3 regions of the Bacillus sp. M13(2017) genome follow, and region 1 is predicted to be linked to each of the others. Evidence: riboswitches for the same ligand, from Rfam matches in the RefSeq annotation. Region 1 holds a riboswitch; each other region holds the start of a gene.

Region 1 (11,717 bases):
ATATTATAATTATTCTTTGCTGTTTCCTTCGATATTCCTTCAATAATAGCGCTATAATATTGATCATTTACGTGCGGTAATAAAACGCCAATTACATTCGTTTTTCCCTTCACTAAATGAATTGCATTCACATTTTGCGTATAATTTAATTCTTCTATAATTGCTAAAATTTCTTTTCGTTTCTGTTCATTCACATAAGGATGATTATTTAGTACACGTGAAACAGTTGAAATAGATACCCCAGCAAGTTCAGCAATCTTTCTTATATTTGTCATCTCATTTTCCCCTTCTCACAAAAATTCTCCCTTGACCTGGTAAGCTTTCCACAATATATCCTTTCCTAGCAAATACATTTTGAAAGGATATACAACTATGTTTCGATTCAAATTAGAATATATATTTTTCATTGGCGGTCTACTCATTCTCGCCATCGGTATTAATATGATGACGACCATTACTTCCTTTGGACTTAGCCCTTATGATTCCTTCTTTATTGCACTATATCAAAATTTCGGGATAAGTATAGGTTTTTGGATTTTCATGATTAACTTCGCTTTTACACTTATCGTACTCTTTTGGAATAAAAAACAAATAACAATTGGTACTATCGTAACGATGGTTCTTATTTCTCTTTTTGTTGATTGGATTGGTTCCACTACAACTATTATGGATGCTATCCGCTCTCTTCCAAAATATATAACACTTATTTGCGGAAATCTATTTGTTGGAGCTGGAATTGGCCTTTACGTCTCTACGAACCTTTGCCCAGCACCTCAAGAAGCTTTCGTTTTAACGGTTGCTGAGAAGAAAAAATGGACGTTTAGAAGAACAGAGATTTCATTAGCCTTTTTATTTTTAACGCTAAGCTTTTTATTAGATGGACCTATCTATTTTGGAACAATCATCTTATCCTTTACAACAGGCTGGATTATCCAAGCATTTATTCAAGTTGGTACGCAGATTTTAAATAGAAAAGAGCCTATTAAGCAAGCTGCTTAATAGGCTCTTTCTGTTTTATGGTAAGAGATACTACTTAGCATCCCCTTCAATTCGATAGTTCGCTTTCAAACAATCTATTTCTTCATACCCTTGCAACGTATGTAGAATATAATCATAATCAGCAAGAGACGCACGATGCGTTACAATTACAATTTCAGCCTTTCCTTTCTCTTCAAGCGGCATTTGAATAATTTTTTCAAAGCTAACTCCGCGCTCAGAGAATAATGAAGTGATCTTTGCAAATACACCAATTTCATCTTTTACATGAAGTCTTAAAAACTTCTTCACAACAATTTCGTCTGGCTCTTTTAGTACCTTTTGATATTGCGGGACTACAGCACTATTTCCTGTTACCCCTAATCTAATATTTTGCATTACAGCTACTAGGTCGGAAACAACAGCCGTTGCTGTCGGTAAACTTCCTGCACCTGGTCCATAAAACATTGTTTCTCCAACTGCTTCACCATACACATATACAGCGTTATATTCGTTTTGCACGGCCGCAAGAGGATGTGTATTTGGAAGTAAAGTCGGTTCAACTGTAACCTCTAATTTTTCACCATCTCGCTTCGCAAGACCGATTAATTTAATCGTGTATCCTAAACTCTTACTGTATTCAATATCTTCTTCTGTAATAGAAGTAATCCCTTTTACCTTCACATCTCCAAGCTCTACATTTGTAGAGAAACCAAGGGTAGCCAAAATTGTCATTTTTCTTGCTGCATCTAAACCTTCTACATCTGATGTTGGATCCGCTTCTGCAAATCCAAGTTGTTGGGCTTCTTTTAACACGTCGTTATATGCTCTCCCTTCGTCTGACATTTTCGTCAAAATAAAATTAGTCGTTCCATTTACAATTCCCATTACTTTCGTAATAAGATCTGAAGAAAGTCCTTCTACGATACTGCGTAAAATTGGAATTCCCCCTGCCACACTCGCCTCATAGAATAAATCAGCCTTATTATCTTTTGCTGTCGCTAATAATTCAGCTCCATGTAATGCCATTAAGTCTTTATTTGCAGTTACAACATGCTTTCCGCTTTTTAAAGCTTGTAAAATATATGATTTTGCATCATCAATGCCACCCATCACTTCGATGACAACATCAATATTTGGATTATCTAAAATTTCATGTGCATCTTGTGTTAATAGAGTAGAAGGTACCTCTACCTCTCTCTCTTTCTCAATGTTTTGCACTAATACTTTCGTTACCTTCACTGGACAACCTACTTGGTGTATGAGTCGTTCTTGATGATCCGTAATAATACGAACCACACCACTGCCAACCGTCCCAAGACCTAATAACCCAACTTGAATTTCTTTCATAGTACTTTCCACCCCTCAAAAATTGTGTTTAGATGAAATTATATGAGTAAAAAACCTGAAAAACAATGTATTTTGAACATTCGGAAAAATAAAGGTTAATCTTTACAAGGAAAACGTTACCACGTGTTACACAATCTTTCTTTACAATATATAAGGGGTTTCTTGATACACGTAATAATTCAGCCAATTAGAGAATAATAGATTCCCATGGCTCCTCCACCGTACAAGCGGCTTCTCATTTGGATTATTATGCTTAAAATAGTTTTTCGGCACATCAATATTTAACCCTTTTTGGCGGTCCCGGTCGTATTCTTGCTTTAACGTGTCACAACTATATTCACTATGCCCAAGCGCAAACACTTGTCTTCCTCCTTGCCCAATAACAAGGTGAACACCTGCTTCCTCAGAGTTTGCTAACAGTGTTAATTCTGTCACCTCTCTAATATCACTCTCTCGTACTTCTGTATGACGAGAATGCGGGGCAAAAAACAATTCATCAAACCCTTGTAACAGTTTCACATGTTGCTCGCAAACTTCATGTTCAAACACACCGAACATTTTTTCCTTAAGAGGATACTTTGGAACGCCATAATGATAGTACAAACCAGCCTGTGCTCCCCAGCAAATATGAAGCGTAGATGTTACATTCGTTTTTGAATACTCCATAATATGTTTAAGCTCTTCCCAATAATCTACCTCTTCAAAAGCAAGGGTCTCCACTGGCGCTCCTGTAATAATAAGCCCATCAAACTTTTCATTTTCAATATCACGAAACGTTTTATAAAAGCTTGTTAAATGTTCTTGCGTTACATTACGAGATAGATGTGATTCCATATGAAGCAAATGAACATCTAATTGTAACGGTGTGTTTCCAATTAAGCGAAGTAATTGCGCCTCTGTATCTTGCTTCGTTGGCATTAAATTTAATATAGCAATTTTCAAAGCACGTATATCTTGTGTTTCTGCCCGCTCCTTCGTCATTACAAAAATATTTTCTTTTTGCAACACTTTGCGAGCCGGTAAATCTTTATCAATTATGATCGGCATGTGTTTTGCCTCCAACTAGAGCTGCTTCTAAATCTGCAATAATATCAGAAACATCTTCTATACCAACCGATAAACGAATTAAATCAGATGTAACACCAGCTAAACGCTGATCTTCAGCATTTAATTGTCTATGCGTCGTACTAGCAGGATGTATAACGCAAGTTCGTGCATCAGCTACGTGCGTTACGAGAGTTGCTAGTTTTACATTTGCGATAAATTCTTTTGCTGCTTCTAATCCGCCTTTAATACCGAAAGTTAAAACACCACTAGCACCTTTTTTCAAATACTGTTGTGCTAATGAGTAATTTTCATTACTATCTAAGCCCGGATAATTCACCCATTCAATACGTTCATGATTAGCAAGCCAATTAGCAACTGCAAGAGCATTTTCACTATGACGTTCCATTCGTAAATGCAATGTTTCTAAGCCAATATTGCTAATATATGCATTGAATGGGCTCATACAATTTCCATAATCTCTTAATAGCTGAACACGTGCTTTCACAATATACGCTGCTGCACCAAAGTTTTGAACGTAACTTACACCATGATAACTTGGATCTGGTTCAACAAGTTCAGGATACTTCCCATTTGTCCAATCAAAGTTTCCACCGTCAATTACAATACCGCCTAAGGAGCTCGCATGCCCATCGATATATTTAGTCGTAGAATGAACAATAATATTGGCCCCATGTTCAAACGCCTGGCATAAATAAGGAGTTGCTAATGTATTATCAACGATAAAAGGTACCTCTAATTCTTTAGCGGCAGCTGAAAATTCTTTAAAATTTAAAACATTCATCGCTGGATTTCCTAACGATTCTGCATAGATAAGTTTCGTCTTGTCATTAGCAAGCGCCGTAATTTCATCTGCCGTTAAATTTGGATTAAAGAACGTAACATCAATGCCCAGTTTACGCAAACTCACTCCAAATAAATTAAACGTTCCCCCGTAAACCGTTGAAGAACAAAGTAAATGATCCCCACTACTACAAATATTTAAAACGGCGAGCATAATAGCTGCTTGCCCAGAAGCCGTTGCAACAGCTCCTACACCGCCTTCTAAATCTGATAACTTCTGCTCAAATGCGGCTAGAGTAGGGTTTCCAATACGCGTATAAATATATCCTTCTGCCTCTAAGTTAAATAGAGCTGCTAAATCATCCGAAGTATCGTATTTATACGTTGTGCTTTGATAAAGTGGTAAAACACGTGGTTCACCATTCTTTGGCGTATAGCCACCTTGCACACAAATCGTTCCTTTTCCCCATGATTCTCCCATCTCTCATTCTCCTTTCTTTTATACAAAATAAAAAACTGCCCCTTTCCTGAAAACAAGAAAGGAGCAGTTTGAAAACACGCTCTAAAGGCTCTTTCTTATCTCTCAGGATTACTACCTGCAGGATTTGGCACAATTCCGTTATACGGCTGTTGCCAAGGTTTCATCGGGCCTGTCCCTCCACCTTTTCTTGATAAGACTATGCAATTACCGTTGATTTTATAGCAATAATTTCCTAATGTCAAACAGTTTTTCTGAATGTTCTAAAATAAATGTTAACAGTTTCATATAAAGCAACAAAAGAATTATATTCCATACTAACTCGAAAAATACCTTAGAAAAAAATGATTCATGTAAAATAAACCCGAATCATCTATTTTCATTAAACAAACTGTTTTAATAGAGCGTATAATTCTTCAAAATTATGCACTTCATATGTCGGTATAATCCCACTATCATTTAATTTTCTTTCTGGATTAAACCAACAAGTATCAATTCCCGCTACATATCCACCTTTAATATCAGCGCTTAATGAATCTCCAATAATCAGCCCTTCTTCAAGTGCAAAGTTAGGAATCCGTTCAAAAACATAATCAAAATACTCTTTCATCGGCTTTTGAAAACCTGTATCTTCAGAAACAAAAACATCTTTAAACAATGAATGTAACCCTGCATTACGCAAACGTTTATCTTGCGTCTTAGAAACACCATTTGTCACTATATACAATTCATACTCTCCTTGAATTTGATTTATAAATTCAAACGCACCTTGCATGAGTTGATTTCCTTCTTCTAAGTAGTTACGATAATTATTTTCGAATAATATTCCATCTACTTCTTCTCCATACTCTTTAAACAACAGAGAAAATCGTGTATTTACAACTTCATTGCGTGATAGTTCTCCTTTTTCAAAAGCATCCCAAAGACCTTTATTTATTTTTTTATAACGAGCCTCTATCTCGTCTGTTAAAGGGATTCCCTTCTCTTCAAAAAGCACCCGTAAAGCCACTTTTTCAGCCCTTTGGAAATCTAGTAATGTATCATCTACATCAAATAACAATGTTTTATATTTTTTCATAAATTCATCACACTCTCTTTTCTACAAAAACAAATTTACATAAATCGTATCATTCCTTCTTGTAAAGATAATAGGAGATATCTCATACTATACATGGGGGGTGAAAATATGAAAATCAGCAAAAATGAGGAAGAAATTTATCAATACATGCGAATCCATCAATTCCATACCCTATTTTCATTTCATGTCTTGCCATATGTAGAGCTGCATTCTTTTCAAACGAAAGAGATGATATGTAGCGAAGGAAATGCTCTCCCTTATCTCTATTACTTAATTTCCGGGAAAGCAAAAATATATATGAATCACAAAAACGGAAAGGTTTCCTTAATTAACTTTATTCAAGCACCTTCGTTCATTGGGGAATTAGGATTAATTGGCGTAGAATCCGTCACGAAAACAGTGGAAGTAATCGAAGATTGTATATGCTTAGCGCTTCCTCTTAAAGATTGTCAGCATCTTTTGTTACAAGATGCTACCTTTCTACAGAAACTATGCAAATTTATCGGTGAAAAAACAATTACCCGAACGGAAAGTTATGCTAAAAATAATAGTTATCCATTCGAAAACCGTTTAGCGGCTTTTATTCTATTAACAGAACAAAATAACAGTTATACAGAAAAACATACCGAGGCCTCGGAATATTTAAATGTCAGCTACCGTCATCTTCTATATGTATTAAATCAGTTTTGCCAACAAAATTATTTAAGAAAAGAAGGCCGAACATATTATATACAAGATCGAAATACATTAGAAAAACTTGCTGATGAACTAAAAATATAAAAAAACAGCATTAACATGTAAACATTAATGCTGTTTTTTCGAGTGACGATTATAATTTTAATTAAAATTTACTTGCTACTTTAGCTGCTTCTTCAAGACCTGCAGCAATAATTTCTTCTGCTTTATCTGGGAATTGGTTATGTCCTTCAATAATTACTGTTTCCATGTTTGTTGCGCCGAAGAAGCCCATCATACTTGCTACATATTTAACAGCCATTTCTACCTCAGCTGCTGGACCTTCTGAATATACGCCGCCTCGTGCATTTAATAATGCAATCTTCTTATCTCCGATTAGGCCAACTGGACCCTCTGGCGTATATTTGAATGTTTTACCAGCACGGTTTAAATAATCAATATATGTGTGCAATACTGCTGGAATCGTTAAGTTCCATAATGGGAAGCCGAAAACAACTTTATCAGCTTCTAGAAATTGATTTAAATACTTATCAGCAACTTCTACTGCTTTTGCCTCTTCTTCTGTTAAATCAAATCCTTTACCTACCTTGAATGTACCATTGATCATGTCTACGCCTACATATGGTAATTCTTCTTTATATAAATCAAGTTCTACTACTGTATCATTTGGATGTGCTTCTTTATAGTTTGCTAAAAATGCCTCATATAATTTTACACTAACTGCTTGTTCCGCTGGACGGTTATTTGCTTTAACGAATAAAACTGTTGCCATTATTTATTCCTCCTAGTACTCACTCTTATGTGGTTATATGCTTTCAAAAAGGTATCCCCTGTAATTGTTGTCTTGTTGCTTACCAACATATTTTATCTTTATATCAAGACAATTTCTTCCTCACATAGACGTATTTTTCCATAAAAAAAGTCCACCTTCTAAAGGCGAACTAGGTCTTACGACTTTCGTCTTATACAATTCCATTTTTCACTGCATATAATGCCGCTTGCGTACGATCAGATAAATTCAACTTACTCAAAATGCTACTTACATGCGCCTTAACTGTCTTTTCTGTAATAACTAAAACAGATGCAATTTCCTTATTGCTCATCCCTTTCGCTAATAGCTGCAATACTTCATTTTCTCTCGCTGTTAGCACATCCACTATAGAAGGTTCTTCTTCCTTTTCTTCTACAGGTAATGTTTGAGAGAGAAGAGCATTTGCTATATCCGGATGTAATTGAATATTACCTTTATATGCGCTTCGAATAGCCTCAACAAGCTGATCCGGTTCTACATCTTTTAAAATATACCCACTTGCTCCAGCCCTTAATGCAGGTAACACATGCGCCTGATCAGAAAAACTAGTCAATACAATTACTTTCACATTTGGATACTCTTTTTTAATATATGCCGTCGCCTCAACACCATCCATTTCAGGCATATATAAATCCATTAATATAACATCAGGATTTGTTTCTCCTACTTTCACTAACGCTTCTTTCCCATTATTCGCTTCTCCAACTAACTCTAAATCTTCCTGTGTACTTAAGAAAAATGCTAATCCTTTTAAAACAACTGTATGATCATCAACTAACAATACTTTTATTTTCACGAACTTCCCTCATTTTCACATCATAATGGTACGTTTATTTTTACACTTGTTCTTTTCTTATCACTTACAATTTTAATTGTTCCACCAACTAATTCTACTCTTTCGCGCATCGTAGTCATACCTAGTGATTTCTTTTCTTTTATATTCTTTTCCACAAAGCCCTTTCCTTCATCAACTATTTCTAATGATACATTTTTCTCATTCACTGTAAAATAAATCGTCGCTTCTTTTACACCTGCATGCTTACTTACATTGTTCAGTGCTTCTTGGCCTATGCGCCACAAAGCTTCTTCTACTACACGCGGTAAATCACGAACACCCGTAACTTGCTCCCTTATTTTCAGTCCCAAATTTTGACCGTACTTCTTTAGAGCTGGCAATAATCCTTTTTCTAATCCTGCCGGACGAAGCTGCCAAATTAATGTCCTCATTTCTTTCAAAGCTCCTTGCGCAAGTTCACGCATCTCATGCAAAGATTGATCTACCTTTTCATTTTTACCTTTTAAAACTGCCTCGGCGCCTTTTGTCATGAAGGTTAATGAAAATAATTTTTGCGAAACAGAATCATGTAAATCTCTTGCTAGCCGATTTCTTTCTTCCATTCTTACAAGTTCACGACGCTGTTCGTTTAGCCTTAAACTCTCTATTATTAATGAAACATGGTTCGACAGCGCTTGAATTACATCTATTGTATTAGCATCAAACCCTCCATTATTCAAGCTAACACATAAAACACCAAATATATGGTTTTGAATATGTATTGGTGTAGCAATAACAGCTCGATTTAGATGTACATTATGTCCTATTTGATGTTTTATTAGAACTGGTTGATCTTGCTCTAACGCCTTCTTGGCCGCCTCTTTTACATCCTCTTGTAATTCTTCCTGAACGTAAGACGCTCGCAAAGATAATTCTTTTTCCTCCCTAATAAAAAGCGCCACTTGATTCCATTGAAATACTTCACCTACGTGATTTACCACCTTTTCAGGTAATACATTAAACTTATGAATCGTTTTTAAATCTTGAATGAAACGCTCTAATTTCACATAATAATGTGCTCTTCTTTTTTCATTTTCATATAATTTTGTTCGCTTTAAAGCCGTACCAATTTGGAAAGCAACCGATTGGAGTAATACTAATTCTTCTTCCGAAAAATGTGTTTTACCCGGACTTGCAACATTTAACAACCCAAATTTTTCTCCTCCAGCTTTTAAAGGAACAGTAGCATGATGCAGAATGCCCTCCGTATCTCCCCAATTATATTCAATTGCATTATTAATTCTTTTACATTCAATAATATTAACGGCTCTTTCTAATTTCCCATCTACAAAACCTCGTAAACACCAACACTCACCTTCGCACATCGGGCGTTTATTTTCATATGTAAGTGCCTCTGGTAATTGGTAATCAATCAACTTCGTATACTTCCCATTTTCATCCGCAAGAAAAATCCATCCTGTCGTTAAGCCTGTTACACTTAGTAATTTCTCTAGGACAGCTTGCAATACATGATATGTATCATTTGATGTATTTAATGTTTCTGCAATTTCCTTTAATATAACTAATTCATTTGTACGATTATCTCGAAACATACTCAGTCTCCTGCATACAAGATTTTAAATAGCTCTTAAAATAAATCATCTACTTTTCACTTTGTACTTATTCGTAACATTGATATAATGGTGAGAACATAGTTTTCATTATATCACTCGAGGGGGCTTTCATAATGACATTAAATAAAACACTTACTATCGCTGGTTCTGACACAAGTGGCGGTGCTGGTATACAAGCAGATTTAAAAACATTCCAAGAACTGGGCGTATACGGAATGACATCTCTTACAACAATCGTAACGATGGATCCACATAACGGTTGGGCACATAACGTATTTCCAATCCCAGCTTCTACATTAAAACCACAATTAGAAACAACAATTGAAGGTGTTGGCGTAGACGCTTTAAAAACAGGTATGCTTGGATCAGTAGAAATTATTGAAATGGTTGCAGAAACAATCGAAAAGCACAATTTCAAAAATGTAGTAGTTGACCCTGTTATGGTATGTAAAGGTGCAGATGAAGCATTACACCCTGAAACGAACGATTGCTTACGTGACGTTCTTGTACCAAAGGCATTAGTTGTAACGCCAAACTTATTTGAAGCTTACCAATTAAGCGGTGTGAAAATTAATTCTCTTGAGGACATGAAAGAAGCAGCGAAGAAAATCCACGCTTTAGGTGCCAAATACGTACTAATTAAAGGTGGAAGCAAACTTGGTACGGAAACTGCAATCGACGTCCTATATGATGGAGAAACATTCGATCTTTTAGAATCAGAAAAAATTGATACTACAAATACACACGGCGCAGGTTGCACATATTCTGCTGCAATTACAGCAGAACTTGCAAAAGGAAAACCTGTGAAAGAAGCAGTAAAAACTGCTAAAGAATTCATCACAGCTGCTATTCGTTACTCATTCAAAATTAACGAATACGTAGGTCCAACTCACCATGGTGCATATCGTAAATTCGTTGTATCAAAAGAACTTGTCTAATATATAAATAAAAAACACTCACAAAGTTCATACATTGCCTCTGTGAGTGTTTTTTATAAGCTTTATGTCTTCTGGTCATCTTATCTTTAAGATGCAGAGCTGACCTTATTTCTACCATTTCGTTTCGAGTAGTATAACGCATCATCCGCCGCTTGAATAAATTGCTCCGGTGATTCTTCATATTCTGAAACTCCTACCGAAACCGTAATTTTTATTTTCTTTCCATCTAACAATTGAAATGGGTGATTTTCAACAGCTGTACGAATTTGCTCGCCCACACGAACTCCGTAAGCTAATCCCATATTTGGTATCAAAAGCGCAAACTCCTCTCCACCCTTTCGAAAAGCCAAATCCGGAAATTGTGAAGTTTCTCGTAAAATACATCCTACTTGTTTTAACACTTCGTCCCCTGCAGGATGCCCATACATATCATTTACATACTTAAAGTGATCAATATCTATAAGCAATAAACAAAATGGATCATTTTTCATGTTCTTATTACTAATATGACGATTCATCTCTAAATCAAACTGCCTTACGTTTCCTAGTCTTGTCAATGCATCTATCGTCGCGTATTGCTTCATCGTTTGAAATAACTCGTTAGATTGTAAAACATAGTTTGCACTTATGAATGTTATGTAACCTGTAGTAATACTAGAAATGAAATATAATCCTACTACTTGAATGTCTTTAATTAACCATATATATAGCGCTGGGATTAGAATAGATAAAATATATGTGTGTAACCATACCCACTTTTCCCCTAAGGAAAGCCTCATACGCGAAAGAAAGATGCTACCTATTCCTATCGCAATGATTGTATAAAAAGCCACTTGAGAAGCTAATGAATAATCCATAAATAATAGCCTAATTACTAAAATCATACCTACAGTTATAGTACTTGCTATTGGTCCTCCAATTATAACGGCTAAAATGACAGCTAAGTAGCGCAAATCTAATAGGATAGTACCAACATGAACACCGAAATACATTAGCAATATACCTAATATTCCAGTAAAAATACCGACTACACATTTCTGCCAAAAAGAGAATCCTTCTTTTAACGGCTTATCCCTTAAAAGCTGTCCTCCAATAAAAATAAAGGAAAGAATAATTGTTGTATTTACAAATAAG
Region 2 (11,717 bases), on a different contig from region 1:
GATCTCCACCTCGGAAAATTTCCTTTCATTGCACTATTTCTCTATATATATGACGAAACAATAAAAGAGTCCTTCCTTCTTTACAATTATTTTTTCTTTGTTTCATTTTTGTGATTGAAACGTAAAGTTTATAATAAAATACATTTGGAAGCGCTTTCTATGTAATTTTTTATGTTATAATATATAAGTAGAACTTCGCAAAGAGGGTTAAAAAATGAATACAAAAATGATTAAAAAAGTAATTGAAGCATTAAAAGTATATGGCTTTCAGGATGTATCATTCTGTGACAAAACGAAGCAATTTTTATTTCATAACGAAACCGATATTATGAGCGGCTATGCAGAAATAACATATAGTAGTCAATTTGAAAAATTCAACGTACAAATTCATCCAATTGAAACACATCACCAAGCAGAGTTACAAGAGATTGAAAGACATATACAAGCTTGTATAAGAAAAGTGGAATATTTAAACGCACTTCTTACCGGGCAGACAAAACTAGATGATAAAATTATTATTATGTAAAAAAGAACGTGATCCAATCACGTTCTTTTTTCATTATACGTTCATCTTTTCCTTTAGTTGTAATCCTGTAACAGATTCTAATACATCCATCGATTCTCCAAATGTCATATCAAAAATTGTCTTGTCCTCTATGTATGGAAATTGTCTGAAACGCTTTTCTAACACCTTCACAGCATCTGATGTAAAGCTTGCACTATCAATGCCAAATTCTGTTTCAAGAAGAACTATCCAATCTAGCACATGAAAACCTAATCCATTGACGAATGAAATAAGTTTTTCTTCTGGGTTTGAAGATAAGAATACTTGGCGTTCCATCTCACTAAAAAGTTCTTCTCCTAAGATTTCAGCTAACTCATCATCATGTTCACGTTCAACAAGTTCTTCGTAGCCGTAATCATCCACAAGCTCTTCTACTTCTTCACTATCCTGACAAAGCAATTGACTAAGAAGTGCCTCTTTCTTAAATTCACTATTTTGTACGACTTCTAAAAAGCTCGTTTCCCATCCATTTTCTAATTTCATATTATGTACTCCTTTATATACGTTTCTTATCATCACTGTACCCAAAAGATCACTTTTATAACCTTTTAGGTAGTTACTATTATTTCATATGATTCATAACATAAGATGCAAACTCAGCTACATCTCCTTCAAAAATATTTATTTCCGGCAAGTGATAGAACGTTGTTTGGAGCGGGTTTTCTGCCTGATATACATATATCGTTTTCTCTAGTGCAATCGCCATTCCAAACTTTGTATGGCTCCCGTTTCCGCCATCTAATATAAGTAAAAATACATCCGCTTTTTTTACAGCGTTTTGTTCTGCCTGACCAATTTCTCTTAATTGTTCTTCATTCGCTACTCTTTCGTTTTTTGTCCAATCATATGTATGGTGCCATCCTGCATGTTTCAGTTCATTTGCTACGGAACGTACAAGATGTTTATTTTGGAAACCTGAGGCGATATAAAAATTCATTTATATACACTCCTTCATTATGTATGGGGAAACTCCTTTTTAGCGTTATTTGTTATAGCTATAATAAAGAACAACTTCAAAAAAAATCCCCATCTTTAAAACTTATTTGCGTTTAAATGATGAGATGCTTCATGGTCTTCTTTTATTTTTTGTTTTTTATAACTTTCATCAGCTAACATTTCTAGTTCAGCTGTTATCTCTGACTTTTCAAGCTCTCTTTCTTGCGAAAATTTCCTTGAAATATAAACAATAACACTACCAACGTACAACACAAAGCATATAATAAGTGCAGTATTTTCATAGAGACTTAGCTCCAACACAGTCACTCCTAATCCATTCGTATTTTCACGCTTCATTAATTGGAATTTCCCTATTAACCCATTTGTTATCCCGCTATTTGAGGGCAGTAAGACTCCCTCCTCAAAATTCAGTAAAAGTAAAGAAGTTAGATGTGGGATGCACCCAACTGATTAAAGTTTCACTTTATTGTAACATAAAAATATCAATTCTTGGAATCTTTCACCCTACTAAAAGAGGCATGATTGTTTCATCATGCCTCTGAAATATTTTGAATGATTGTTTTAATTGCTTCTTTTCCATTATATTTTTTTAGTGCTGTTTTATACTTCTCATTATTTTGATTCAATTCTTCGACATACTTTATAAGAGATTTTACAGTTACATCTTCTTCATATAATACGGAGGCATACCCTTTCCTTTCAAAGGACTCTGCATTTAATATTTGATCTCCACGGCTTGCAAATTTCGATAATGGAATTAAAACCATCGGCTTTTGTAATGTTAAAAATTCAAAAATTGCGTTGGAGCCCGCGCGTGAAATAACAAAATCTGTTACCGCTAATATATCTGGCAGTTCTCCATGTACATATTCAAATTGTCTATATCCATCTTTATTTTGTAAACTTTCGTCAAGGTTACCTTTTCCGCAAAGGTGAACAATTTGATACTTGTTAAGAAGTTCTGGTAATGCTTCTCGAGCCGTATCATTAATTTTTTTCGCGCCCAAGCTGCCCCCCATAATCGTAATAACTGGCTTTTTACGTGAAAAACCTAAAAATGCTAAACCTTTTTCACGATTTCCCTTCAGCACTTCTTCACGTACAGGAGATCCCGTATATATTACTTTTTCTTTCGGTAAATGTTTCGCTGCTTCTTCAAATGTAACAAATATTTTCGAAGCAAAACGAAGCGCAATTTTATTTGCTAGTCCTGGCGTCATATCAGATTCATGTAATAAAACTGGTACTCTATTTAGCCATCCTCCAATTACGACTGGTACAGATACGAAACCGCCTTTTGAAAAAATCACATCTGGTTTTAGTTTTCGAATCCTTACATACGCATCCATAACACCCTTCATTACAAGAAAAGGATCTTTTATATTTTTCAAATCAAAATAACGACGTAGCTTTCCACTCGAAATACTATAGTAGGGAATGCCTTCCTTTTCTATAATCGTTTTCTCAATACCTTGATGAGAACCAATATAAGAGATATCCCAGTTGTCTTCCTGTAAATATGGGATAATGGCTAAATTAGGTGTTACATGTCCTGCCGAACCGCCACCTGTAAAGACTATTTTCTTCATACGTCTCCCCCTTCAAGACTATAATACACTAAAATATCTTGCCTCAGGGTGAGAAAATACCATAGCCGTTACGGATGCTTCTGGCTCCATCATGAATCCTTCTGTTAATGAAATACCTATTTCCTCTGGATGAATTAAGCGAAATAGCTTTTCTTGATCTGCAAGTTCTGGACACGCTGGATAACCAAATGACACACGTATTCCTCTATATTTCGTACGGAAACGTTCTTCCATCGTCAGTTCAGGTGAGTCCGGAATGCCCCAGCGATCACGAATGAGCATATGTGTTTTTTCAGCAAGTCCTTCTGCTAATTCAAGCGCTAACGATTGAATGGCATGACTACGTAAGTAATCACCTTTCCCCTTCCACTCTTCAGCAATGTCCCGAACTCCTTCCCCAACCGTAACAGATAAGAAAGCAACATAGTCCATCTCATCTCCAATTGGGCGCAAATAATCACTTAAAGTACGATAGGGGGCCTTTCCTTGTCTAGGGAATGTGAAACGCTCTATAACACGTGTATGATCTTCTGGATCATATATTACAATGTTTTGTCCGTCGCTTTGCGCTGGGAAAAATTGATACACTGCTTTCGGCTTTAACCAAGATTGTCCTTCCTGCAATAATTCATCTATTAAATCATTTAATTCATGCGCTCTCTTATCTCCCTCTTTCAAAAGCTTCTTCACATTTCCTTTTAATCCAAGGTGATGCCCAAGTAGCATTTGTCTATTTAAAAATGGGGCGAGATGAAGGGCCGGAATATCGCGTAATACAATTCGTTTTGTTGAATCAGGCACGATAACTTCAGCCTTCGGTAATAGCTCAATTACTGCTGGAATTTCTACTTTCTTCTCCTCTTTTTTTACGATATGAAGATGACGTTCTTTTTTATCCTGTTTCATCTTCTCACGCTCTTCTTCTTTTTGAAGCTTATTAATAATATCGAGCCCCGTCATCGCATCACTCGCATAACAAACGAGCCCTTTATATGATGGTGAAATCCGATTATCTGTAAACTTTCTCGTTAACGCTGCACCACCTACAACAATGGGCACATCAATATTTGCTGCTTTTAAATCTTCAGCAGTCGTTACCATTTGTTGCGCTGATTTTACTAATAAACCTGAAAGACCTATAATGTCTGGCTTCTTTTCTTGTACTTCTTGAACAATTCGATCCGAACGTACATTAATTCCTAAATTAATAATCTCATATCCGTTATTCGCTAAAATAATTTCAACGAGATTTTTCCCAATATCATGCACGTCACCTTTTACAGTTGCTAATAACACTTTCCCTTTTTTCGCACTATCACTAGATTCCATATGTGGCTCTAAATAGCTTACAGCGGCTTTCATACTTTCGGCACTTTGCAATACTTCAGCAACAATAAGTTCATTATTATTAAATAGTCGTCCTACCTCGTCCATCCCTGTCATAAGCGGACCGTTAATAATATCAAGAGGTTTTCTTCCTTCTTCAAGTGCAAGACTTAAATCCTCGTGTAATCCTTGTTTCGTACCTTCTACAATATAATTTGCTAGTCTTTCATCAAGCGTTAACGTTTCTTGCACAACGACATCTTTCTTTTTAGCAACTCGGTAAAAATTTGTAAATTCTTCCAATGTCTCTTTCGTCGTTTCAAACAGTAATGCATCTGCAAGTCGTTTTTCTTCCTCTGGAATCGACGCATAGCGTTCTAATTTTTCCGTATTCACAATCGCGTAATCTAATCCTGCTTTCGTAGCATGGTATAAAAAAACTGAATTTAATACTTCACGTCCAGCCGGTGGTAAACCAAATGATATGTTACTTACACCTAAAATCGTTAAACACTCTGGTAACGCTTCTTTAATAAGGCGAATTCCTTCTATAGTCGCTGCCGCTGAACCAATATATTCTTCATCACCTGTCCCTACTGGAAACACAAGTGCATCAAAAATAATATCTGACGGGCGTATTCCATACTTCTTTGTAAGTAATTCATAGCTTCTTTTCGCAATTTCTATCTTTCGTTCCGCACTAACCGCCATACCGTCTTCATCAATTGTTCCTACAACTATAGCGGCACCATACTTCTGAAGAAGCGGTGTCACTTTTTTAAATCGTTCTTCTCCATCTTCTAAATTAATTGAATTAATAACAGCTTTTCCTTGAATATAAGTAAGAGCTCGCTCCATCACATTTTCATCTGTTGAATCAATCATAATCGGTACTTTTAAAACTTTCGTAACTTCTGCTAAGAAGTTTTCCATATCTTCTATTTCATCGCGATCAGGATCTGCCATACAAATGTCAATAATATGAGCATTTTTCTTCACTTGCGCTCTTGCCACTTCAGCAGCCTCTTCAAATTTCCCTTCTGCTACTAATCGTTTAAATTTACGTGACCCAATAACATTCGTTCTTTCACCCACAAATAACGGTCTCATAGACTCATCATATTGCAGTGCTTCTAATCCACTAACTCCATGTCCTTCTCTCTCATGATGGTCACGAGGCTTAAGAGGTGCTAGCGCGGATTTCATTGCTTTTATATGTTCTGGTGTCGTGCCACAACAACCACCAATAATATTAACCCATCCTTCTTCAGCAAATCGCTTCACCTTTTCAGCAAGAGAAGATGGAGATTCATGGTAATGTCCATCTTCATCAGGAAGACCTGCATTTGGATAACAAGAAATGTAACACTCCGATAAATCAGATAGTGAACGAATATGGTCCCTCATAAACTCCGGACCAGTCGCACAGTTTAACCCAACAGATAATGGTTTCATATGTTCTACTGATAAATAAAAAGCTTCAATTGTTTGCCCAGCCAGAGTCGTTCCCATTGGCTCAATCGTTCCTGAAATCATAATAGGAACCGTTTTTTTCAGTTCTTCAAATGCAGCTTGAATTCCAATATAAGCTGCTTTCACGTTACGCATATCTTGACTCGTCTCAACGAGTAATACATCAACTTCTCCTTTTAATAATCCTCGTGCTTGCCTTGTATAAGCCTCAATCAATTCTTCAAAAGTCACACCACCAGTAACACTAATTGCTTTCGTTGTTGGTCCCATCGCTCCCGCAACATATACTTCCTTCCCGCTTTCTTTAACAGCTTGCTTCGCCAAAAGTGCTGCCTTTTCATTTAGTTCTTCATCTAAATGAGACAGCTCATAATCACTTAGTACAATATTCGTTGCCCCAAATGTATTTGTTTCAATAATATCCGCTCCAGCTTCAATATAAGCTTTATGAATCTTTAAAATAACGTCTGGTCTTGTTTCTACTAAATATTCATTACAGCCCTCGTACTCTTCCCCTCCGAAATCTTCAGCAGTTAAATCCTCTTGCTGAATCATTGTCCCCATTGCACCATCTAATATTAAAATGCTATTTTTTAATTTTTCTTCTATACACTTCATCAATTAATACCTTCTTTCACTTCTTGCTTTTCTCTTACATATTTAACAAGATGTTCTGTAATTTCATACTTTAAAAATGGTGTAATAAGATAAATACCATTAAAATATTTCATCGCTGCGTCAATCAATTCTTGTGAAATGCGAATCCCTTCCTCAATTGCTGCCTCTTTCGTTTCATGTCCATCCATTCTCTCTCTTATTTCTTCAGGAAGAGTAATACCCGGCACCTCAAAATGAAGAAAATCTGCATTCCGCTTACTTACTAACGGCATAATTCCAATAAAAATAGGTTGTTCCAAATGCTTTGTCGCTTCATACACTTCTTCAATTAACTTGATATCATAAATTGGCTGAGTTAAAAAATACTCCGCTCCAGCATCTATTTTTCGTTCCATCCGCTTAACCGCTGCTTTTAAGTGCCTTACATGAGGATTAAATGCGCCGCCTACAGAAAACCTTGTCGCCGGTCCAATTGATTTCCCTAAAATTGAACGTCCACCGTTCATTTCTTTAATCATTTTAATAAGCTCAATAGAGGATAAATCATATACAGAAGTGGCACCGGGAAAATCACCAACGCGCGCTGGATCACCAGTTAAAGCTAACACTTCTTCCATCCCTAACGCCGATAAACCTAACAAATGAGATTGTAGTCCAATGACGTTATGATCTCTACACGTTAAATGCGTCAATACCGGGATATCATGCTTCGTTAATAACGCACCCATTGCCATATTAGAAACACGAGGTGATGCTAATGAATTATCTGCTAGAGTAATAGCATCTGCTCCCGCTCTTTTTAACGCTCTTGCTCCTTCAAAAAAACGCTGTGTATCTAACGTTTTCGGTGGATCTAATTCCACTACAACTGTCGTTTGTTTTTTCGCTTTCTCTGCTAGAGTGACGTGAGCCTTCGAGCGTTTCTCATGCGTATGAACGACTTTCGGCCTTTGAATCGTGTCTTTTTCTATTACAGGGGTAATATTCGCAACAGCGCGCTTCATACTTTGAATATGTTCTGGAGTCGTACCACAACAACCACCCAATAACCGAATACCTTGCTCAATAAATCTCGGTGTCATCGCTTCGAAATAAGCTGGGCTTCCCTCATATACGTAACGTCCCTCCACATAATTCGGGAGACCTGCATTTGGGTATGCTGATAAATAGCCATTTTGCGGAATCGATATCATTTTGAAAGCTTCCGTCATATGAAGCGGCCCTAGTTGACAATTCAATCCAACAACATTTGCACCGTAATCTATAAGTTGCTTTAATATTTCATTGACATCATTTCCATTTTGAGTCGTACCTGCTTCATGTAACGCTAATTGAGCAACAATTGGAATATTCGTTTGCTTACGCAATACTTTAACGGCATGAAGTAATTCAAATTCATCGTAAAAAGTTTCTAATAGTAATCCATCAACCTGTTCTTCTAGTAAAGCCTCCGCCTGTTCAAGTAACATAAACTCTCTTTCCATATCAGTCGTTGTAACAGCTCCGATATGTTTCATACCACCGATTGTTCCTAAAATTGCATTTTTATCTGCCACAGATGCTTTCGCCAGTTTTACTGCCGCTCTATTAATTTCTGTAACTTGATTTTCTAAACCATACATACGTAATTTCGCCTCATTTGCTCCATACGTATTCGTTTGAATTACATCTGCTCCAGCAGCTACATATTGTTTATGAATTGATATAATTAAGTCTGGATCAGATACATTCAATTCTTCAAAACTACTTTGCAAACCATGTGAATGCAATAACGTCCCAACCGCACCATCACCTATTACAATTCCTTTTGATAATAAATCTAGTAATTTCACGAATCTCCCTCATTTCTATCAATATAAAAAACCCCTCTTCACTTTGAAGAGGGGGACATAATCGTTCCTCCTCTTATTATGCAAAACATTCGTTTTGCAGGTATTAGCACCGTTTCAAACATTTCGTTTGAAGGTTGCCGGGTTTCACAGGGCCTTTCCCTCCACCGCTCTCAATAAGAGTTGTCTTTATTATTTTATTTATGTAGCTAAAAGGAAATGTGTTCCCCTTTTAACAATGTTTGTTAATTTTTTATAAATTTAGCATGCACAAAAGTAAAAGTCAATGACAATTGCGGAAAAATAAAAATTATTTAAAATAAAGTTGCAATTCAATTATCTTTTGTTGTAAAGTTAAAAACATAATAAAAATTTCATACGAACATTCTTATCTAGAGAGGTAGAGGGACTGGCCCTGTGACGCCTCAGCAACCATTAACATTTTGTTAATAAGGTGCTAATTCCAGCAAATTGTGAAAGATTTGACAGATGAGAAGAAGACTCTATTTAAACCGAAAGCCTTCTTCTTAGAAGGCTTTTTTTATTTTATATTCACTTAATGTTTCAATTTAAAAAGGAGGAATTTTCACATGTCAACAATCGAAACAAAACTAGCACAAATCGGAAATCGCAGTGAAACTAAAACTGGAACGGTTAATCCACCAGTTTATTTCTCAACCGCTTATCGTCACGAAGGAATTGGTAAATCTACTGGCTTTGACTATTCACGAACTGGCAATCCAACTCGCGGTCTTTTAGAACGGGCGATCGCAGACTTAGAATATGGCGAACAAGGTTATGCCTGTAGTTCAGGGATGGCGGCTGTTCTCCTCGTCCTTTCTCTATTCCGCTCTGGAGACGAACTTATTGTATCTGAAGATTTATACGGGGGAACGTATCGATTATTTTCTGAGCATGAAAAAAAGTGGAATGTTCGATGTAGATACGTAAATACACAGTCTATTAAACAAATTGAGCAAGCTATCACAACTGAAGTGAAGGCTATTTTCATAGAAACTCCAACTAATCCATTAATGCAAGTTACTGATATTGCTGCTGTCGCAACTGTCGCGAAAAGGCACGGACTACTTCTTATTGTAGACAACACATTCTACACACCTTATATACAGCAACCATTAACAGAAGGTGCTGACATTGTACTTCATAGCGCAACGAAATATTTAGGGGGACATAACGATGTACTAAGCGGGCTTGTCGTTGCAAAAGGAAAGGAACTTTGCGAGGAAATCGCTCATTATCATAATGCATCAGGTGCAGTTTTAAGTCCATTTGACTCATGGTTATTAATTCGCGGTATGAAAACGTTAGCGCTTCGCATGAGACAACACGAAGAAAATGCGAAAGCAGTTGTTGCGTATTTAAACGATGAAGACGGGGTAACAGATGTATTTTATCCAGGAAGAGGCGGCATGATTTCATTCCGCCTTAAAGATGAAGCTTGGATTAATCCATTCTTACAGTCTTTATCCTTAATTACATTTGCCGAAAGTCTTGGTGGTGTAGAAAGTTTAATGACTTATCCAGCAACGCAAACACATGCTGATATTCCTGAAGAAATTAGAACAGCAAACGGCGTATGTAATCGTCTTCTTCGATTCTCAGTTGGCATTGAAAATAGTAACGATTTAATTCAAGACTTAAAGCAAGCTATTAAACTCGTAAAAGAAGGTGTAAGAATATGAGCTATTCTATAGATACACTCTTACTACACAACCAATATAAACATGACTCGCAAACAGGCGCTGTGAACGTTCCTATTTATAACACATCAACTTTTCACCAGTTTGATGTAGATACGTTCGGAAAATATGACTATAGCAGGTCAGGAAACCCAACTCGTGAAGCTCTTGAAGATATCATTGCTTTATTAGAAGGCGGAACAAAAGGATTCGCCTTTGCATCAGGCATTGCAGCGATTTCCACTGCATTCCTCCTTCTTTCACAAGGTGATCACGTACTCATTTCTGAAGATGTATACGGAGGCACTTACCGAGTGATAACTGAGGTACTCTCCCGTTACGGTGTTTCACATACATTTGTTGATATGACCAATTTAGAAGAAATAAAACAAAACATTAAACCAAATACAAAGCTCTTTTATGTAGAAACACCTTCTAACCCACTTTTAAAAGTGACAGATATTCGCGAGGTTTCTAAACTCGCAAAGTCTATTGGCGCTCTTACTTTTGTTGATAATACATTTTTGACACCACTATTCCAAAAACCATTTGAACTTGGAGCTGATGTAGTTCTTCATAGTGCTACAAAATTTATTGCTGGTCATAGTGATGTTACTGCCGGATTAGCAGTAGTAAAAGATGCAGAACTCGCTCAAAAGCTTGGATTTTTACAAAATGCATTCGGTGCTATTTTAGGGCCTCAAGATTGTTCTCTCGTACTTCGCGGTCTAAAAACATTACATGTACGCCTCGAGCATTCAGCTAAAAATGCCAATAAAATTGCACATTATTTACAAGAGCACGCTAAAGTACAAAATGTCTATTATCCGGGATTACAAACACATCTCGGATTTGATATTCAACAATCTCAAGCAACATCAGCTGGCGCGGTCTTGTCGTTTACTTTGCAGTCTGAAGATGCACTCCGCCAATTTTTATCAAAAGTAAAATTACCTGTTTTTGCAGTTAGTTTAGGAGCTGTAGAGTCTATTCTTTCTTATCCAGCAAAAATGTCACATGCAGCACTGTCGCAAGAAGCTCGTGATGAAAGAGGAATCTCTAATTCATTACTTCGGTTATCAGTCGGTCTTGAAAATGTTAACGATTTAATATCCGATTTTGAAAATGCCCTTTCTTATGTAGAAGAACCTATAAATGCATAGAGAAAAAAGAAGATATGAGATTAGGTTTTCATATCTTCTTTTTATGCGGTTTAGTTATATTCATTTGAATTTCTTCTTTTCTTATAGTCCATAAAAAAATAAAAGTATATCATCTATTTCTAAATAATGGATTAATTGATATATTAAGAAATGAACAGGGGTGAAAATAATGGTTACTTGTGCAGATATTTTAATCGTTATCGATTTACAAAATGGCGTATGTTATAGCGGAGAGCATTTATTTGATTTACAGAACTTACTAACAAAAGTAAATAAAAGAATTTCTTCATACAGAAAATTAAATAAACCAATCCTTTTTGTTCAACATTGTGATGATGATTTAGTACCCGAGAAAGAACTTTGGACTATTCATACCGATCTAGATGTTCAAGAACAAGATTTTTTTGTAAGAAAAACACATGCAAATTCATTTTATAAAACAAACTTAAAAGAAATTTTAGATCAATTATCTGTAAATCGCATTGAATTTTGTGGTG
Region 3 (7,690 bases), on a different contig from region 1:
GGGTTATGAGTTTTAGAGGAAATAAGGGAGGAATTTAAATGTATTTACACGGCACAAGCCGAATTAATGGGCAAGGACACTTAGAAATTGGAGGGTGCGATACGACGCAGCTAGCAAAGCAATACGGAACACCACTTTATGTATACGATGAAGAGTCTATTCGAGGAAAATGCCGAGCGTTTCATCGTGCTTTTAAAGAAAGTGGTTTCTCTTATCAAGTAGCATATGCAAGCAAGGCGTTCTTGTGCATGGAGATGTGCCGATTAGCTCGTGAAGAGGATATGTCATTAGACGTTGTTTCTGGGGGAGAATTATATACTGCGCTCCAAGCAGGATTTCCGGCATCACGTATTCATTTTCATGGAAATAATAAAACAGAAGAAGAAATAGTGATGGCTCTTCAGGCGAATATCGGTTGTTTTGTCGTAGATAATTTCTTTGAATTAGAAGTTTTACACGATTTAGCGATGCAACATGGGAAATTTGTGAACATATTAATTCGTGTAACGCCTGGAGTAGAGGCGCACACACATGAATATATTACAACAGGTCAGGATGATTCGAAATTTGGATTTGGTGTTTCAAATGGTCAAGCAATGCAGGCAATTGGATTTGCTTTACAAAAATCCAATTATAATGTGCTAGGGATCCATTCACATATTGGATCGCAAATATTTGAAACAGCTGGTTTTGTTCGAGCAATTGAAGTTCTTCGCCAATTTTTAGAAGAAGTGAGAGAGCAAACAAACTATGTAGTAAAAGTGTTAAATGTAGGCGGGGGATTTGGAATACGTTACACAGAGTCAGATACACCATTAACTCTTGAGACATATGTGCGAGCTGTAACAAGTGCAGTGAGGGAACAATTTACTGTATGTGAATATCCATTGCCAGAAATATGGATTGAGCCAGGCCGTAGCATTGTAGGTGATGCTGGGACAACAATTTATACAGTTGGATCTGTGAAAGATATTCCTGGTATTCGGAAATATGTATCAGTCGATGGTGGAATGACAGATAATTTAAGACCTGCTTTATATAGTGCGCGTTATGAAGCGATGTTAGCGAATCGAGGGAATGATGAGAATGAGGAACTCGTTTCGATTGCCGGGAAATGCTGTGAGAGTGGAGACATGTTGATTTGGGATATTCATTTACCGAAAGTCGCTGCTTCTGATTTACTAGCAGTTTCCTGTACAGGAGCATACGGGTACTCGATGGCGAATAATTACAATCGGATTCGAAGACCAGCCGTTGTCTTTGCAAAAGGCGGAACATCGCAAGTAGTTGTGGAACGCGAAACATATGAAAATATTATTGGGAACGATCGCATACGTATTAAAGAGCTTGTCTAAATAGGAAAAGGAGTTGTTCGAATGGGCAATTCCTTTTTTATAAAATAAAATAATTAAAATATATCGGAAAACTAGGATTGAAAAAAATCAGAATTGTGATAAAATACAAATACAAAGCTTATCAAGAGAAGCGGAGGGAACTGGCCCGAAGAAGCTCGGCAACCTGCTTATAGAAAGCAAGGTGCTAAATCCAGCAAAATGGGATCCATTTTGAAAGATAAGGTAAAATATATTACCGAACAGTCTTTTCGAAATGGGAAAGATTTTTTTTATGAATAAAAAGGGGGGCTGTTCGCGTGAGTTTACGGGAACATTTTGATGAAGTATCCGAGAAGATTGAAGCGATGCTTGCTGATATGAAATATGGTTCAATTACAATTGTTGTGCAAGATGGAAAAGTAATTCAGTTAGAGAAAAGTGAAAAAGTACGTTTAAAGTGAAAAGCGCTGACTAGAAAAACTAGAGGCGGTTTTAACCTATTTTCATTAGGTTAAAACCGTCTTTTTGCTTTTACAGGGGGAAAAAACATGTTGACGTATGAAACGTGGGAAGAAAATGTTGTTTCGTTTTCGGAAGAAGATGAAACAAAAGGCGCGTTATCAGTATTAAATTGGGCTTATAAAGAATATAAAGATGAGGTTGTCTACGCATGTAGCTTTGGGGTGGAAGGTATGGTATTGCTGCACATTATAAACCAAGTAAATCCATCTGCTAAAGTTGTATTTTTGGATACAAATGTTCATTTTCAAGAAACGTATGAATTAATTCAAAAAGTGCGGGAACGATTTCCTTCATTGAATATTATAGAAAAACAGCCAGAACTTACACTTGATGAACAGGCGAAGTTGCATGGTGAAAAACTGTGGGAGAGCAATCCGAATCTTTGTTGTAAGATTAGAAAAATTTTACCTTTAGAAAAATCATTAGTCGTGGAAAAAGCATGGATATCGGGCTTAAGAAGGGAACAATCAGAAACACGTAAGCATACAAAGTTTATAAATCAAGATCATCGTTTTCAATCTATTAAAGTTTGTCCACTCATTCATTGGACGTGGAAAGAAGTTTGGCGATATGTATACAAACATAGCTTGCCGTATAACCCGTTGCATGATGTTGGCTATCCAAGTATTGGGTGTGAGAAATGTACGTTACCTGTAGGGGATGGTGGCGATTCAAGAGATGGTAGATGGGCTGGAAAAGTGAAAACTGAATGTGGTCTTCATTACCAATAAGATGAATCTTGAAATAAAGCTAAGAGAGGATATAGAAAAATGAGCATAGTAAACGAATTAGTAAACCGTATAGATGAGACATATGACGTATCACAAATTGAAAAAGAAATTAAATTAGACAATATTGCGTTAAGTGATTTAGAACTATTGGCGATAGGTGGATATAGCCCCCTTACTGGTTTTTTAGGGAAGGAAGATTATGATTCAGTTGTAGAAACGCTTCGTTTAGCAAATGGTAGTGTGTGGAGTATACCGATTACATTACCGGTAACAGAAAAAGTCGCAGAAAGCCTGAAGACTGGAGAGGAAGTAAAGCTTGTCAACAACGGAAATATATACGGTGTCATTCAAATAGAAGATATTTTTGTACCAGATAAAGAAAAAGAAGCGTTACTTGTATATAAAACAACGGATGAGGCTCATCCAGGAGTGAAAAAATTATATGAACGACCAAACGTTTACGTTGGAGGAACTATTATTCTAACAAAACGCTTTGAAAATAATCAATTTCCTTCTTATCATTTAGACCCAATTGAAACGAGGGAAGCATTTAAAAAACGTGGGTGGAAAACAGTGGTCGGATTTCAAACGAGAAACCCGGTACATCGTGCCCATGAGTATATTCAAAAATCTGCTCTTGAAATTGTAGATGGTCTCTTTTTAAATCCGCTCGTCGGAGAAACGAAATCGGATGATATTCCTGCTGATGTAAGAATGGAAAGCTATGAAGTACTTCTTCAAAACTATTATCCGAAAAATCGTGTCTTTTTAAGTGTATTTCCTGCTGCCATGCGTTACGCAGGACCAAGGGAAGCGATATTTCATGCGTTAGTAAGAAAGAATTTTGGATGTACCCACTTTATAGTAGGGCGTGATCATGCTGGAGTAGGAGATTATTACGGAACGTATGAAGCGCAAGAAATCTTCACAAATTTTACGATAGAAGAGTTAGGAATTACACCACTATTCTTTGAACATAGTTTTTACTGCACGAAATGTGAAGCGATGGCTTCAACGAAAACATGTCCGCACGGAAAAGAAGATCATGTTATTTTATCGGGTACGAAAGTAAGAGAATTATTAAGAAACGGTGAGATTCCGCCAAGTACATTTAGTCGTAAAGAAGTAGTGGAAGTGCTAATTAAAGGTTTGAAAAAAGAAGTAGTAACAGAATAGGGAGAGAACGAGATGGATACGAATATTACTTGGCACACAGCTTCGGTTTCAAAAGATGAGAGAAGAGTGAAGAATGGACATCATAGTTTTGTAATTTGGTTTACTGGTTTATCAGCTTCGGGTAAATCTACAGTAGCGAATGCGGTCGCTCGTAAACTTTTTGAAAAGAATATTGGAAATTATGTGTTGGATGGGGATAACATTCGCCACGGTTTAAATAAAGACTTAGGATTTTCTGAAAGTGATCGCATGGAAAATATAAGACGTATTGGCGAAGTGGCAAAGTTATTTGTAGATCAAGGAGCAGTTGTCCTTACAGCATTTATTTCACCATTTCGAGTAGACCGCAAACAAGTAAGAGATTTATTAGAGGCAGATGAATTTATTGAAATTTTTGTGAAGTGTCCGATTGAACAGTGTGAGAAACGTGATCCGAAAGGACTTTATAAAAAGGCAAGGAAAGGTGATATTAAGGATTTCACAGGTATTGATTCGCCTTATGAAGAGCCAGAGCAAGCGGAATTAATTGTAGAAACGCACAAATATTCTATTGAAGAATGTGCAGAACAAATCGTGAAGTACTTACAAGAGCGTAGTTTTATATAGGGGGATAAACAATGAGTTATGAAAAAGTATGGGCTAACAATGAAAAATTAAATCAGACCGAGAAAAATAAATTAGAAAAAGATGGCTTAGAAATTTTCAATGATATTCCTTACTATGCGGAAAATGGTTTCAAATCTATTCCGAAAGAAGAGTGGGATGCCTTTAAATGGGCAGGCTTGTATTTACAAAGACCGAAAGAAGCTGGTTATTTTATGATGCGGGTAAATATTCCGTCGGGGATTATTACAAATGCACAGGCAGAAGTACTTGCTTCTATCGCTGAAGATTATGGACGTGATGTAATAGATATTACGACGAGACAGGCGATTCAGTTTCACTGGTTAGAAATTCAGCAAATTCCAGATATTTTTAAAAGATTAGCAAGAGTTGGGTTATCTTCAGCGGGGGCTTGTGGTGATATAACGCGGAATATTACAGGTAATCCGCTTGCTGGCATTGATGCAAATGAACTATTCGATACAACGCATATTGTAAAAGAAGTATATGATTACTTCCAACATAATGAAGAGTTTTCTAACTTGCCACGCAAATTTAAAATGTCTATTAGTTCTAATATTTATAATTCAGCAAACGCAGAAATTAACTGTGTTGCATTTACGCCTGCAACGAAAGAAATAGATGGTGAGAAAAAAGTTGGTTTTCATATAAAAGTAGGTGGAGGATTATCAGCTCGACCGTATTTAGCTGATGAATTAGATGTATTCGTTTTACCAGAAGAAGTGAAGGCGGTGGCGATTGCAATTGCTACTATATTCCGTGATTTTGGATATCGTGAAAAACGTCATTTAGCTCGGTTGAAATTTCTTGTTGCGGACTGGGGAGCAGAGAAATTTAAAGAGAAACTAATAGAGTATACAGGGCCTTTACAAAGTAAAGGGGAAAGTGCACTCAAAGGATGGAATGCAGGCTATTTTTATGGTGTTCAAGACCAAAAACAAAAGGGATTAAAATATGTAGGTTTTAATGTACCGGTAGGTCGTTTACATGCAGAAGAAATGTTTGAGATTGCAAGAATTGCAAAGCGATATGGAAATGGACAAATTCGTACATGTAACTCGCAAAACTTCATTATTCCGAACGTTCCTCCGGAAAATGTAAAAGGATTACTTAGTGAACCGCTGTTTGAAGCGATATCTGCTAGCCCGAAATCATTTATTGGTTATGCGGTTTCATGTACCGGTATTGAATATTGTAATCTTGCACTAGTAGAAACGAAAGAAAGATTAAGAAAAATTGCAGAATACTTAGATACACAAATTGCACTCGATGTTCCAGTTCGAATTCATATGGTAGGCTGCCCGAATTCATGTGGTCAACGTCAAATTGCTGACATTGGGTTACAAGGGGTGAAAATGAAAACGAAGGAAAAAGGCATTGTTGAAGCGTTTGAAATATACGTAGGTGGAACATTGTTAGATGGCGGTGCCTACAATCAAAAGTTAAAAGGAAAAATAGATGGCGAGGATCTACCTGATGTACTCGCATCATTTATAAGTTATTTCAAAGAGAACAAATTACCAGCCGAAACATTTTATGATTTTGTAGGTCGTGTTGGTATAGAGACATTACAAATAGCGTTAAATAACGTGTTAGAAGAAGTAATAGCGTCTTAGGAGGGGCAATATGGATTTATATCGATTTGAAGCGGTATTAGTGAGTAGCATTGTTCCAATTGTTGTTGTTGCTGAAAGTGAAGAACAGGCATTTAAGATGGCGGAGATGGAGCTTGAAAAACATTTTTTACCGTTACCAGAGGTAAAGGAGATTGCTTTATTTGAAAAAAAGAAGATTCGAAAAAGCGCGGCCTTTGTTATTCATGAGTAAGGAACATTGAAATATGAAGAAATGAAAACTTCCATTCATATATAAGGATGGAAGTTTCACTTTAATAGTAGAAATGAGGAGAGATGATGGGGAAGGTTTATATTGTTGGAGCGGGTCCTGGTGATCCAGATTTAATTACTGTTAAAGGATTGAAATGTATTGAGAAGGCAGATGTTATTTTATACGACCGTCTTGTGAATAAAGAGCTGCTTTCACACGCAAAGCCTGACGCGGATTTGATTTATTGCGGGAAACTCCCGAATTATCACACGATGAAGCAAGAAACAATTAATATATTTCTTATTAAGTATGCGAAAAAAGGAAAAGTTGTAACAAGGCTTAAGGGCGGCGATCCATTTGTGTTTGGTAGAGGGGGAGAAGAAGCCGAAGCATTAGCAAAGCAAGGTGTACCATTTGAAATCGTCCCAGGTATTTCGTCTGGAATAGCCGCACCTGCTTATGCTGGTATTCCAGTGACGCACCGTGATGCAAGTGCAAGTTTTGCTATTGTGACTGGGCATAGGAAAGAAGGTGCTGAAGAAGAAGTGAAATGGGAAAGTTTAGCGAAAGGTGTAGAGACTTTAGCGGTATATATGGGGGTTAGTAATTTGCTCTACATATGTGAGCAACTTATGAAGCATGGAAAAGATAAAAGTACGCCAGCTGCTATTATTGAGCAGGGGACGACGTCTATGCAGCGCACAGTTGTTGGAACGTTAGGGACAATTGTAGATGTTGCGAAAAAAGAGCAAATTCAAAATCCGAGCATGATTGTAATTGGAGAAGTTGTCCGTTTTAGAGAAAAAATTCATTGGTTTGAGAAGCAGACAGAAAATGCTTATCAAGTAAGTGGAGTGTTGTAAAATGAAAGCCGTTTTATATATATGTCATGGAAGTCGTTTGAAGACAGCGAAAGAAGAGGCGATTCAATTTATTACATCGTGTATGAGCCGTATAGAAGCGACTATTCAAGAAGTTTGTTTTTTAGAGTTAGCGAATCCTTCTATTGAAGATGGTTTTCGTACATGTGTGAAGCGTGGGGCCACAGAGATTATTGCTATCCCTGTTTTTTTATTAGCGGCAGGTCATGTGAAGAAAGATATTCCGTTTGAATTGGTAAAGCTCAAGAATCAATATCCAAATGTTAAAGTGACGTATGGTAATCCGTTTGGTGTATCAGAAACACTTGTTAAATCGGTGTATAGCGGAAGTGGCATCGAACAGGAAGATAAAAATGAAGTGACGTTACTTCTCGTTGCAAGAGGGAGTGGTGATCCTGAAGTATTAAGAGATATAAACTGGATTGCTTCTTTATTTCAAACAAAAGAGAAGGTTAAAAAAGTAGAAGTTTGTTATTTAGCGGCTGCAGATCCAAAATTTGAGGAGAAGTTAAAGGAAGTTGTAGAACGAAAAGAAAAGAACATCGTTGTACTGCCTTACTTGTTATTTACAGGTTTACTTATGAAACATATTGAG

Evidence for each region. A riboswitch is a leader RNA that binds a small molecule or an ion and turns the genes downstream of it on or off. The one in region 1 is predicted to bind S-adenosylmethionine.
Region 2: linked by a shared signal. The riboswitch ahead of metI (cystathionine gamma-synthase/O-acetylhomoserine thiolyase) and the one ahead of CGQ22_RS26880 (bifunctional O-acetylhomoserine aminocarboxypropyltransferase/cysteine synthase) in region 1 are both predicted to bind S-adenosylmethionine.
Region 3: linked by a shared signal. The riboswitch ahead of CGQ22_RS17500 (YezD family protein) and the one ahead of CGQ22_RS26880 (bifunctional O-acetylhomoserine aminocarboxypropyltransferase/cysteine synthase) in region 1 are both predicted to bind S-adenosylmethionine.

The regions. Positions count from the first base shown of each region.
Region 1 covers NZ_KZ268516.1:89,708-101,424, reverse strand. Annotated here, with positions in the region: gene CGQ22_RS26900 (LacI family DNA-binding transcriptional regulator) at 1-275, opposite strand, end outside; gene CGQ22_RS26895 (YczE/YyaS/YitT family protein) at 373-999, shown strand; gene CGQ22_RS26890 (homoserine dehydrogenase) at 1,030-2,325, opposite strand; gene metA (homoserine O-acetyltransferase MetA) at 2,467-3,372, opposite strand; gene CGQ22_RS26880 (bifunctional O-acetylhomoserine aminocarboxypropyltransferase/cysteine synthase) at 3,356-4,654, opposite strand; SAM riboswitch class I at 4,747-4,851, opposite strand; gene CGQ22_RS26875 (YjjG family noncanonical pyrimidine nucleotidase) at 5,034-5,729, opposite strand; gene CGQ22_RS26870 (transcriptional regulator YeiL) at 5,838-6,509, shown strand; gene CGQ22_RS26865 (FMN-dependent NADH-azoreductase) at 6,571-7,197, opposite strand; gene CGQ22_RS26860 (response regulator) at 7,388-8,032, opposite strand; gene CGQ22_RS26855 (GAF domain-containing sensor histidine kinase) at 8,053-9,624, opposite strand; gene pdxK (pyridoxine/pyridoxal/pyridoxamine kinase) at 9,759-10,583, shown strand; gene CGQ22_RS26845 (GGDEF domain-containing protein) at 10,670-11,717, opposite strand, start outside.
Region 2 covers NZ_KZ268500.1:584,268-595,984, reverse strand. Annotated here, with positions in the region: gene CGQ22_RS03370 (hypothetical protein) at 215-526, shown strand; gene CGQ22_RS03365 (hypothetical protein) at 560-1,048, opposite strand; gene CGQ22_RS03360 (nucleoside 2-deoxyribosyltransferase) at 1,128-1,502, opposite strand; gene CGQ22_RS03355 (DUF3966 domain-containing protein) at 1,598-1,858, opposite strand; gene murG (undecaprenyldiphospho-muramoylpentapeptide beta-N-acetylglucosaminyltransferase) at 2,053-3,111, opposite strand; gene metH (methionine synthase) at 3,130-6,528, opposite strand; gene CGQ22_RS03340 (bifunctional homocysteine S-methyltransferase/methylenetetrahydrofolate reductase) at 6,528-8,360, opposite strand; SAM riboswitch class I at 8,431-8,540, opposite strand; SAM riboswitch class I at 8,743-8,853, shown strand; gene metI (cystathionine gamma-synthase/O-acetylhomoserine thiolyase) at 8,948-10,060, shown strand; gene metC (cystathionine beta-lyase) at 10,057-11,220, shown strand; gene CGQ22_RS03325 (cysteine hydrolase family protein) at 11,390-11,717, shown strand, end outside.
Region 3 covers NZ_KZ268506.1:145,673-153,362, forward strand. Annotated here, with positions in the region: gene lysA (diaminopimelate decarboxylase) at 39-1,355, shown strand; SAM riboswitch class I at 1,471-1,579, shown strand; gene CGQ22_RS17500 (YezD family protein) at 1,652-1,795, shown strand; gene CGQ22_RS17505 (phosphoadenylyl-sulfate reductase) at 1,883-2,587, shown strand; gene sat (sulfate adenylyltransferase) at 2,627-3,763, shown strand; gene cysC (adenylyl-sulfate kinase) at 3,776-4,369, shown strand; gene CGQ22_RS17520 (nitrite/sulfite reductase) at 4,381-6,003, shown strand; gene CGQ22_RS17525 (DUF3906 family protein) at 6,014-6,214, shown strand; gene cobA (uroporphyrinogen-III C-methyltransferase) at 6,301-7,077, shown strand; gene CGQ22_RS17535 (sirohydrochlorin chelatase) at 7,079-7,690, shown strand, end outside.